DNA from 2 places in the Pseudarthrobacter sp. WHRI 8279 genome. Region 2 is predicted to be linked to the other one. Evidence: predicted binding sites of a transcription regulator. Region 2 holds the regulator's gene; the other holds the start of a gene.

What was found. The regulator LexA, encoded in region 2, represses DNA repair genes until DNA is damaged. The targets are predictions, from matches to a motif close to TCGAACANNTGTTCGA.
Region 1: the regulator LexA is predicted to act here: its motif matches at 2,807-2,822, upstream of ABRP28_RS09880 (LysM peptidoglycan-binding domain-containing protein).

What each region holds. Positions count from the first base shown of each region.
Region 1 is NZ_CP168162.1:2,154,605-2,159,909, reverse strand. It holds gene ABRP28_RS09895 (hypothetical protein) at 176-430, shown strand; tRNA gene ABRP28_RS09890 (tRNA-Tyr) at 599-680, shown strand; gene ABRP28_RS09885 (CBS domain-containing protein) at 967-1,398, shown strand; gene ABRP28_RS09880 (LysM peptidoglycan-binding domain-containing protein) at 1,583-2,608, opposite strand; gene ABRP28_RS09875 (potassium channel family protein) at 2,993-3,724, opposite strand; gene ABRP28_RS09870 (acyl-CoA thioesterase) at 3,785-4,330, shown strand; gene ABRP28_RS09865 (ABC transporter permease subunit) at 4,335-5,132, opposite strand; gene ABRP28_RS09860 (ABC transporter ATP-binding protein) at 5,129-5,305, opposite strand, start outside.
Region 2 is NZ_CP168162.1:665,013-670,711, forward strand. It holds gene ABRP28_RS02980 (ATP-dependent DNA helicase) at 1-1,155, shown strand, start outside; gene lexA (transcriptional repressor LexA) at 1,254-1,988, opposite strand; gene ABRP28_RS02990 (LysM peptidoglycan-binding domain-containing protein) at 2,312-2,728, shown strand; gene ABRP28_RS02995 (histidinol-phosphate transaminase) at 2,859-3,977, shown strand; gene hisB (imidazoleglycerol-phosphate dehydratase HisB) at 4,038-4,664, shown strand; gene hisH (imidazole glycerol phosphate synthase subunit HisH) at 4,661-5,428, shown strand; gene ABRP28_RS03010 (hypothetical protein) at 5,429-5,587, shown strand; gene priA (bifunctional 1-(5-phosphoribosyl)-5-((5-phosphoribosylamino)methylideneamino)imidazole-4-carboxamide isomerase/phosphoribosylanthranilate isomerase PriA) at 5,627-5,699, shown strand, end outside.

The sequences.
Region 1 (5,305 bases), 1.5 Mb from region 2:
TGCCGGTGGGACCCTGTGCGGGAACAGGGCTTGATCGCTGCCTAAAAGCCTAATACGGATGCCGGTGCTGGTGGGGGAGCCGGGTTTCACAGTTCCCTCTCAGCGGACACCCGGAGGGAACGAAGGAGGCCGCCGCAGAGTTGGAACGGTTGGGAAACTGCACGAAGGGAACACCATGCACCGCAAGGCCGTCCGGTACGCCACACGGACCACCACTGCAGCAGCCGGCGCGGTTGCGGGCGCCGCCAGCTCCGTCGCCGCCGCGGCCGTTGCAGCGGCCATCGTCTTCAGTCCCGTGCCGGAGGCCTCAGCACGGATGGAAGGTGTCCACGAGGACCTGCTTCGGGCCGTCCAGCTGAACCAGATCACGGAGGAGCAGGCTTCGAAGTTCGAAGAACGGCTCGCCGGCAGGATCCTCGGCGGCGCCTGATTCCGTTAGTTTTCCCTGCAATTGCGGGGGTTTTGGCTGCGTCCGCGGCCCGATTCGATTCTTCGGCGGAAGTTCTGTAAAGTTGTCTTGCCCGCGGTTACTGGAAGCGGAACGGCCCGGAAACGGACGGTTCGCAGACTGCATCGGCGGGTACTTCTTTTGAAGTTCGGCAGATTACCCGAGCGGCCAAAGGGGGCTGACTGTAAATCAGCTGGCAACGCCTACGGGGGTTCGAATCCCTCATCTGCCACCCAAGGAAAAGCCTCCGGAACCAAATGGTTCCGGAGGCTTTTTTGTGCCCTGCGCCGGATGCTGCCGTCCCGTCAGGGGCTTGTTCGCAGATCCGGCCCTTGATGGTTCTGAGCCGCGAAGAAGGCCAGGAGTGCCGGAAAGCGGGCCGGCACGCGGGCCGGAAGCCCTCCCTGAAGCCGTGGAAAACCGTCGTCGACATCAGCAGGAGCCCGGCGTAGGCTGGCAGCATCGGCGCATGTGCCCCGGTACCCTGCGTCGATATCCCCATCGATGAAGGAGGATCAATGAGTGCCGTACGTGAATTCATGACGACGGACGCGCAGTGCATTAAGGAAGACCAGTCCCTGGTGGATGCCGCCCGGATGATGATGGACCTGGACTGTGGGTCGCTGCCCATCTGCGGTGACGACGGCAAGCTGAAGGGCATGATCACCGACCGTGACATTGTGCTCAAGTGTGTGGCCGCGGGACGCGATCCCCGCGACATGATGGCCCGCGACCTCGCCTCGGGCAAGCCGCACTGGATCGACGCGGACGCAAACGTTGACGCGGCGATCGAGATGATGGAAGCCCACCAGGTCCGCCGGCTCCCGGTGATCGCCGACCACAAGCTGGTGGGCATCATCAGCCAAGGCGATATTGCCCGGAACTACTCCGAGCAGCGCGTGGGAGAGCTCGTGGAGCACATCTCGGAACGCAAACCGATGAACGCATAGGTGGGTTTCCCTGCCAGGGAGCTCCCGCCATCAACGCCACGGGGTCCCCTCCGTGGCGTTTCTTTGTCTGGCGGTCATGGCCTTGTCCGCGGCTCCCCGCCATCAAGGCTAGGAACCGCGGACAAGCTTGGGAAACCTGGGCGCCCCCTGAACCGCACCAGCCAGGGGCCACCAAGAGTGCCGGTCAGTTCAGCGCAATCAGGAGCATCTGGCTGGTGCCGGGGATGCAGGTCTGGAGGATCGCGCGGGGGAACCCGCCGAAGACAGCGATGACGTCGTTGGTGGTTCCCGGGTTGGGCACCTGCCCCCGTGCTGAGACCGTGTAGGTTCCGTAGCCCGGGATGCTGACTGTTTCCCCCACCCCTATACCGGAGAACCGGGCCCAGCCGCCGCAGAAATCGTGCTCGGTGATAAACAGCGAGTAGCCATCGTTGGGGGTGTAGTGGATGGGCCCGATGCAGGCGTCCACCATGGACTGCCCGCCGGCGCCCGCCACGTAGATGGTGCGGATGGCCGGGGCGGCAGGGACAAAGGCGGGGGCGGGCGCCGGAGCCGCGGCCGGTGCGGGGGCGGCCGGCGCTGGAGCAAAGGCCGGTGCGGGTGCCGGTGCCGGTTCAGCGGAAGCTACCGCCACCGGTGGTCCCGTGAGGACCAGCGTCTGGCCCGGAACGATGATGCTGTAGTGGCCCAGGCCGTTCGCCGCGAGCATGGCGTTCATGTCCACACCGTGGCTGGCAGCGATTGCCCCGACTGTATCGCCCGGAACCACGGTGTACAGGTTCGGGTCGCCCGCCGGAGCCGGGGCCGGAGCCGGTGCCGGCTCAGGTGCAGGCGCTGGTTCGGGTGCAGCTGGTGGCGCCGCTTCGGCCGCGGGTGCTGCCGGGGCCTCGGAAACAGCCTGGGCAGCAGGCAGTCCTGCTCCGGAAGCGGCCTCGGCAGCAGGCTGCGCGTCGGTGCCTGCTGCGGCGTTCGGCACCTCCGGCAACGCTGCGGCGGCAACCTGCCCCACCGTCGTCGTGCCCTGGTCCACTGACGCGGGAGGCCCCGCCAGGGCGCCGACGCCAACCGCCGCCACCACGGCGGCCGTTGCCATGCCGGCCCACAGCCTGTTGCTGATAACCGGCCGTCCAGTGGTGATCTCGGTGCGGGGTTCATCCGTGGCGAAGCTCCTGCTGGGGCCTTCGGGGATGGAAAGGTATGGCTGGTTCATGGGTAGCCCGTCCAGGCTCGGTCCAGCCAGGCCGATGCAGTATGCTCCGGCGGGCGGGACGGATCGAGGGGAACGCGCCATGCGCCTCCGCTAATGCGGGGCCGCAGGAAAGGCGCGGGATGGAGGCATCCGCATACCCAGAAGATACGGAGGCTCCGCGAGGGACGGGACCCCGGGAAGCAACCCCCGGGGGACCGCCGGCACATATGTTCGGTCCTAGGAATCCCGAGTCTAGGAAGGGCGCACGGCAGGCGGCACCAGTAGGAATTACCCGAATATTTGAGTGCGGTACTTGGCGAGCGCGGAGCAGGCTACTCAAACGACGGTGGCCCGGTACTTGCCCGCAGGCAACGCTTTTTGGGCAGCCCGTGAACGGGTGTCCGGCTAGGGCGTTCGCCGGTCCTGGAGCACAGCGATTTCACGCCGCAGGGAGGCAATTTCTGCTGCGAGGTCCGCCACTTCAGCGCGGACCGGCTCCTCGGCCTCGGACACGGCCTCGGCGGTATCCTCCACCCGCTGGACCAGCCACGAGGCGATGGAGGCCGTGACCACACCCAGGACGGCGATGCCGCTCATCATCAGGGCGGCCGCAACCATCCGCCCGATCGGCGTCACCGGGTACATGTCGCCGTAACCCACGGTGGTGATGGTGGTCATGGCCCACCACAAGGCATCGCCGAAAGTGACGATTTTCGCGTCCGGGGCCGACTGCTCCACGTCCAGGACCGCCAGGGCGCCCACAAACACCAGCATGGTGGCTGACCCCGCAACATAGGTGACCACCCGGCCCCTCAAGGTATCGCCGAGCGTCCGGTGCAGCACGGACAACAGCGTCACGAGCCGCAGGAGGCGCAGCGGCCGGAAGAACGGCAGCGCCACAATCACCAGCTCGTGCAGGTTCCGGACGAACCAGCTGCCCCGGCTGTCGGCCAGCCACAGATTGGCCAGGTAATCCACGGCAAAGATGCCCCAGGTTGCCCACATGACAGCCTCGAGCGGGAGGGCTGCGCTGCCCTCGATCCGGCCGACGACCTGCCATGCGTAGGCTCCCAGGAAGACGAGTGCCGTCACCGTCAGCGGCCAGTCGGCCAGGTCCCGGTAGCGTTGTTGGGTCATGCAGGAAATCCTACTGTCAGCGCCAGGGACCCCAATGTTACTGACGGGTAGCATGGGGGGATGCACCTGCTCCTGAGAACCCTCCTTATGCTGGTCCGTTCGTCGCGCCGCCCGCCCCTGACCGTCTGGGACAGCTCCTCGCTCCCGCTGCGGGTCCTGCCCACGGACATCGACATCGCCATGCACGTCAACAACGGAATGTACCTGTCCCTCATGGACCTGGGCCGGTTCGACCTGATGGTGCGCAGCGGCGTTTGGAAGCGGATGCGCCGGCGGGGCTGGGGCCCTGTGGTGGCAGCGGAGACGGTTGCTTTCCGGAAGTCCCTCCAGCTGTGGCAGCACTACACCATCGAGACCCGCATCATTGGGCTGGACGCTAAAGCCATCTTCTTTGAGCAGCGTATGGTGGCCGACGGCGAGGTGTACGCCCGCGCGTACATCGCCACCCGGCTGGTCAGCAAAGGACGCCCGGTCAGCCAGGCGGACATCCTGAAGGAGTTCGGCGAACCGCCGGCTGACCTGGTGCTTCCCGACTGGATCCACGAGTGGCGGGCGTCCAGCACCCTCCCCGGGAGCCGGACCCCGGCGCCGCACAGTTGGGCGTAGCGGCCTAAGCGCCCACGTCCCGCCGTTCCAGGGCGACGGCGGCGAGCACCACCAGCGCGGCCGAGATGGCCCACAGCCACGCCGCTGCCGGCCAGTCCGCCCCGTTCGCCACCGGCGAGTTTCCATACGCCCAGTGGTAGGGGCTCACAGCCAGCAGCCACTCCACATCCTTGCTCTGCCGGCCCACCGCGTTGAACACGTACCCGAGGACGGCGACGGCGGCGCCGGCGGCCAGTCCGTACGTGCGGCGGCCGGTGACAGCACCGACGCAGAGGGCCGCCGTTCCGCTGAGCAGTGCCAGTCCGGCGAACAGCACCGTGGCGCCCAGCAGGTTGCCCAGCTCGATGCCCAGCTGGGCAGGACCGTTCAGCAGCCACACCAGGACGCACACCACGGCGGCCAGCAGCACCACGCGCAGCAGCAGGGCAAGGGCCCGGTCCAGCACCACCTGCACCCGGCGCACCCCGTGCGCGAGGGTCAGCTCAAGCTGGCCCGATTCCTCGTCTCCGCCCACGGCAGCGGCGCCCCAGGAAACAGACGCGATGGTCATCAGGAGGAAGCCGAGGAGCCCGAACAGCGTTGCCTGCGTATAGCCCGGGCCGGTGGCTATCTGGTCATAGTTCAGTGCCTTGGTCATCTCCGGGGGGAGGGCGTCGATCATGTCCTGCATCTGCGCGCTGCCCCCAATGGACGGGTACAGCGGCAGGTAGAGGAAGATCGCCGCGGCCAGTCCCAGCGCCCAGCCCACGGTGGACCGCCACGTGTCAAAGAACGCCCGGCGGAACAGCGGCAGGGCCGTCACCGTGCCTCCTCCTGCGGGGCGGCGTACATCGTCAGCACTGCTTCCTCCAGGTCCGGCTCTTCCAGGACGAGGTCGGTCAGCCGGAGGGAAGCCAGCATGCGGACCAGCGGCTGGATGTCCCCGCCAATGGTGGCGGACAGCGTTGCCGTGCCGTCGGCCTCCAGTACCTCCAC
Region 2 (5,699 bases):
GTTGACGCGCTCAACGCCGCGGCCGCCAACCTGGAACTTGCCCTCGCCGCAGTGCCGAACGGACTGCTGCCCAACGGGCTGAATGAAGAACAGCTGGACTGCGTGGACCAGCTGCGTGATGCCTGCCGCGCCGCCCTCTCGGATTCGAAGGGGGACGGCAATGCCACGCCCGACGGCGGGAGGCAGCTTGCGCGGTCCCGCCTGATGCTCATCCTGGAACTTTGCGAACGGCTCCTCGCTGCCCGGGAGAACCGCGAAGTGGTGTGGTTTTCCCGCGCCAGCGCCTTTGATCCCGCGCAGGAATTTTCCCAGCCGGATGAGACGGCGCCGGCTTTGATCAACATTGCGCCGCTGTCCGTGGCCGGGCGGCTGCGGGAAGGCCTGTTCTCCGGGCACACCGTTGTACTTACTTCTGCCACGCTGGCCATTGGTTCAGCGTTTGAGCCTGCCGCCGGCGGGCTGGGACTCGTGGGCGAGGGTGCCCCCCGCTGGAAAGGCGTGGACGTGGGGTCGCCCTTTGACTACCCCAAGCAGGGCATCCTCTACGTTGCCGGGCACCTGCCGAAGCCCGGAAGGGGCGCATCCCCGGAAGCACTTGACGAACTCGAGGCGCTCATCCGCGCTTCCGGCGGCGGCGCACTGTGCCTGTTTTCCTCCCGGCGCGCCGCAGAGGAAGCCGCCGAAGCCCTCCGCCCCAAGCTGGACATGACGGTCCTCTGCCAGGGCGATTCCACCATGACCGCCCTGGTGAAGCAGTTCGCCGACGAGCCCGATACCTGCCTGTTCGGAACCATGTCCCTGTGGCAGGGCGTGGATGTCCCTGGCGGGTCCTGCCGCCTTGTGGTGATAGACCGGATTCCCTTTCCGCGGCCGGACGATCCCCTCATGACGGCGCGCTCCCGGGCCGTGGCACAGGCTGGCGGCAACGGCTTCATGTCGGTTTCGGCCACCCATGCCGCCATCCGGCTCGCCCAGGGCGCAGGCCGGTTGATCCGCTCCACAGGGGACAAGGGAGTGGTGGCTGTGCTTGACTCACGGCTTGCCACCGAGCGCTACGCAGGGTTCCTCCGGGAAGCGCTGCCGCCGTTCTGGTCCACAACGGACCGGAAGACGGCAATCGCGGCCCTGGAGAGGCTGGCCGGCGAGAACGCCTGACGCCTGGGCGGGGCAGTGTTTGGCCGAGCTGAGTGTTTGGCCCGGCAGGGCCCAACACTGCCGGAGCCTGCTGTGCCCCCGGGGCGGGGGGAACCTGGCTACAGGGAGCGGAGCACTGAAACGACCTTGCCCATGATGGTGGCGTGGTCTCCGAGGATTGGCTCGTACTGGGTGTTCTGGGGGAGCAGCCAGGTGTGGCCGTCACGCTGCCGGAATGTCTTGACGGTGGCCTCATCGTCGAGGAGGGCAGCGACGATCTCGCCGTTGGCTGCATCCGCCTGGCGGCGCACCACAACCCAGTCGCCATCACAGATGGCCGCGTCCACCATGGAATCCCCGGCCACCCGGAGCATAAACAGTTCGCCCTGGCCCACCAGCTGCCGGGGGAGCGGCATAACGTCCTCCACCTGCTGGTCGGCCAGGATGGGACCACCGGCTGCGATGCGGCCAACAAGTGGAACCATCGCAGTGTCAAGGGCAGTGGGCAGCTCCGTGACAGTGGCGCCACCGCTGGGGGGCACTGCTGATGGCTGGCTGGCGGGTTTGGCCGCACCGCCGTCCAAAGTCAGGGGCATCAGGACCTCCATGGCGCGCGGACGCTTCGGGTCACGGCGCAGATAGCCCAGTTTTTCCAGCTGGGACAGCTGGTGGGTGACGCTGGAAAGGCTGGCCAGGCCCACGGTATCTCCGATTTCCCGCATGGACGGGGGGTAGCCGTTCACATTGACGGAACGCTGGATCGTTTCCAGGATCTTTTTCTGCCGTGGCGTCAGGCCCTTGGCGGTCCTCTTCGGTTGCGCGGTTGCCCTGCCCCCGGCGGCTGCTGCTGCCATATTCGCCAATGCCTTTCGGTGTCCGCCGGGCCTATCCACGGCAAGGCCCTGGACGATCCCGCCCCATAATGTCAGACCCTGCTGATCGACTGTCCGGGTGGTTGTTCTTTCGTTCAAAACTAGGCCAGCCACACTGCTTTTTCAAACATTTGTTCTAGCGAGTCTCGACAATGTTCGTTGATAGGTGCTAAAACAGAAGAAGCAAAGTTCGAACATATGTTCTACTGCGAACGCCGGCCATTCGAAAGTGGCACCGGAAAGCCCTAGGGGGCGTCGGAGCAGAACATCCGGGCAGCACAGTATGGTCCAGGAGGGCTCAGTTCATGTCAGCTACATCTGTTTCGCGGGGTTCACGTCCACAGCTGCTCTCTGTGCAGCACCTTCTGTCCCGGCCTGAAGAGCGGCAGCCGGAACGGCCGGCCCCCCTTCCGCCCCTGCGGCTGACCCGGCGCGGCCGCATCGTGCTGATCGGTATTCCCCTGGTTCTTCTGGCCGCCCTGCTGCTCTCGCTGGCAGGCTTCTTCAACTCCCCGGCAAAAGCCTCCGACTCAGACGCGGAGCTCCAGACGACCTCCGCGGTCACCGTGACGGTCCAGCCCGGCCAGTCGCTGTGGGGGATCGCAGCCGCCGTGGCGCCTGATCGCGACGCACGCGATGTTGTGGCCGACATCGTGCAGCTCAACAACCTCTCCGCAGGCGCAGTCTTCCCCGGCCAGCAGTTGTTCGTTCCCGCCGGCTGAGCTGCCATAGCCGGCAGCAGGGTCCGGACCAGCGGGGGCTGCTCCATGGAATGGGCCGGGGGCGCATGCCGAGGGCGAACAGGAACCCGTCACATTTTCCGCCCTCCGGCACGGGCACTAAACTGTTCAGGTGAATGACCAGCTAGAACGCCTGAACCGGCTTCCCCTCCGCAGCAACCTCCGCGGGCTTACCCCTTACGGTGCGCCCCAGCTGGACGTCCCCATCCTCCTGAACGTCAACGAAAACACCCATGGTGTTCCGGCGGACGTAAGGGCGGCCATCAGTGCGGCAGTCACCGAAGCCGCCGCGGGCCTGAACCGCTACCCGGACCGGGAGTTCACGGAACTGCGCAAAGCGCTGGCGGAATATCTGGGCCACGGCCTCGATGAGACCAACCTCTGGGCTGCGAACGGCTCAAACGAGGTACTCCAGCAGATCCTCCAGGCATTCGGCGGTCCCGGACGCACAGCGCTCGGCTTTCCCCCCACGTACTCGATGTATCCGCTGCTGGCCAGCGGAACGGACACCGAATACATCGTCGGAGAGCGCGCCGAAGGCTACGGCCTCAGCGCTGAATCGGCAGCGCGGCAGGTCAAGGAACTGCAGCCCAACATCGTCTTCCTCTGTTCGCCCAACAACCCCACGGGGACCGGGCTGGGGCTGGATGTCGTGGAGGCCGTGTACGAGGCAGGCGAAGCAAGCCAGACCATCGTCATTGTCGATGAGGCATACCACGAGTTCGCACACGACGGGACGCCCAGCGCACTGACGTTGCTGCCCGGCCGGGAGCGGCTGATCGTGTCCAGGACCATGAGCAAGGCATTCGCGCTGGCCGGAGCCCGACTGGGCTACATGGCTGCCGCACCCGAAGTTGCCGATGCCCTCCGCCTGGTCCGGCTGCCGTACCACCTCTCAGCCATCACGCAGGCCACTGCCCTGGCTGCCCTCCAGCACCGCGAGGCACTGATGGCGGATGTGGAAGACATCAAGAAGCAGCGGGACCGCATCGTGTCGGAGCTGACGCGGATGGGCCTCAAGCCCGCAGCGTCGGACTCCAATTACGTCTTTTTCGGCGGACTGGAGAACCCGCACCAGGTCTGGCAGGAGCTGCTGGACGCCGGAGTGCTGATCCGGGACGTGGGGATTCCCGGCCACCTCCGGGTCACGGCCGGAACTGAGACCGAAACCACAGCCTTCCTCACATCCCTGGAAAGCATCCTTGCAAGCCAGGCCACGCTTCCCGCCTAGACTGGAAGCAGCGGCGCTGGACGCCCTGAACCACCCCATCTGCCCAAAAGGACCCAAAGCATGAGTACCACCGGATCGAACGTGGCTGCGGCCCGCACTGCGCGCATGGAACGTGCCACCAGTGAGTCGTCCGTGCTCGTGGAAATCAACCTGGACGGCACCGGCACCTCGGACATCGACACGTCGGTACCTTTCTACGACCACATGCTCACGGCGCTCTGCAAGCACTCGCTGATCGACATGACCGTCAAAGCCACAGGTGACATCCACATCGATGTCCACCACACCGTGGAGGACGTAGCCATCACCTTCGGGGAGGTGCTGCGCACCGCGCTGGGAAACAAGGCCGGCATCCGCCGGTTTGGCGAGGCCACCGTTCCCCTGGACGAGGCCCTTGCGCACGCCGTCGTTGACGTTTCCGGACGTCCCTACCTGGTGCACGGGGGCGAGCCCGCCGGCCAGGAATACCACCTCATCGGCGGCCACTTCACGGGATCCCTGACCCGGCACGTCTTCGAGGCCATCACGCTGCACGCGGGTATCTGCCTGCACATGAACGTCATCGCGGGCCGCGATCCGCACCACATCGTAGAGGCCCAGTTCAAGGCGTTCGCGCGGGCGCTCCGTGCTGCCGTGGAACCTGATCCCCGTGTTGAGGGGATTCCCTCCACCAAGGGTGCGCTGTGAGCGGCCAGGTCCTTCGGGACGGTGCCATCGTCGATCCCTCCGCTTCCCACAAGCTGCCCTCGCCCGAGGGCAAGCCCACCGTCACCGTCCTGGATTACGGCTCCGGAAATGTCCGGTCCGCCGTGCGGGCACTGGAACGGGCCGGGGCGGAAGTCATCCTGAGCTCCAAGCCCGAGGACGTCCTGAACGCCGACGGCCTGGTGGTTCCCGGAGTCGGGGCCTTCGAAACAGTGATGCGTGAGCTCAAAGCCGTGGACGGCATCCGCCTCATCGGCAGGCGGGTGGCCGGCGGCCGGCCGGTCCTGGGCATCTGCGTAGGCCTCCAGGTCCTTTTTGAAGCCGGAGTGGAGCATGGCACCGAGGCTGAAGGCATGGGTGAATGGCCCGGCAAGGTGGAACTCCTGCCGGCGGACGTGGTTCCGCACATGGGCTGGAACACCGTCAAGGTGCCCGAGGGGTCGAAGCTGTTCGCCGGCGTCGAAAACGAACGCTTCTACTTCGTGCACTCCTACGGGGTCCAGGAATGGAACTTCGACGTCATTCAGCCGCGGATGGCCGCGCCCCTGGTCACATGGTCCGAACACGGCGCGCCGTTTATCGCTGCAGTCGAAAATGGCCCGCTCTGCGCCACCCAGTTCCACCCCGAGAAATCCGGTGACGCGGGCGCGCGCCTGCTGCACAACTGGGTGGATGCCCTGCGCAGGCCCTCCGCCGGCAGCCAGGCTCCCGGTGATGGGTCCTCGCCGGAAGAAGGCTCCGCCTAGATGTGGTCCGTTCTCCTGATGGGGCTCGCCGGCGTACTCGTCGGCGGCGCCCTGTCCTTCAGGCAGCAGCACAAGCCGCTGTGGACCCAGATATCGTTTTACGTTCTTGCGGGCATGTCGCTGCTCGCCGCCTACCTGCTGACGCTGCCGGGCAACTGACCGCGGCAGGCCATCCTGCCCCCATCCTGAGGATTCAACATGAGCACTGCAACCGACCTGCCCGTTCTCGAACTGCTGCCCGCCGTCGACGTCGTCAACGGCCAGGCCGTCC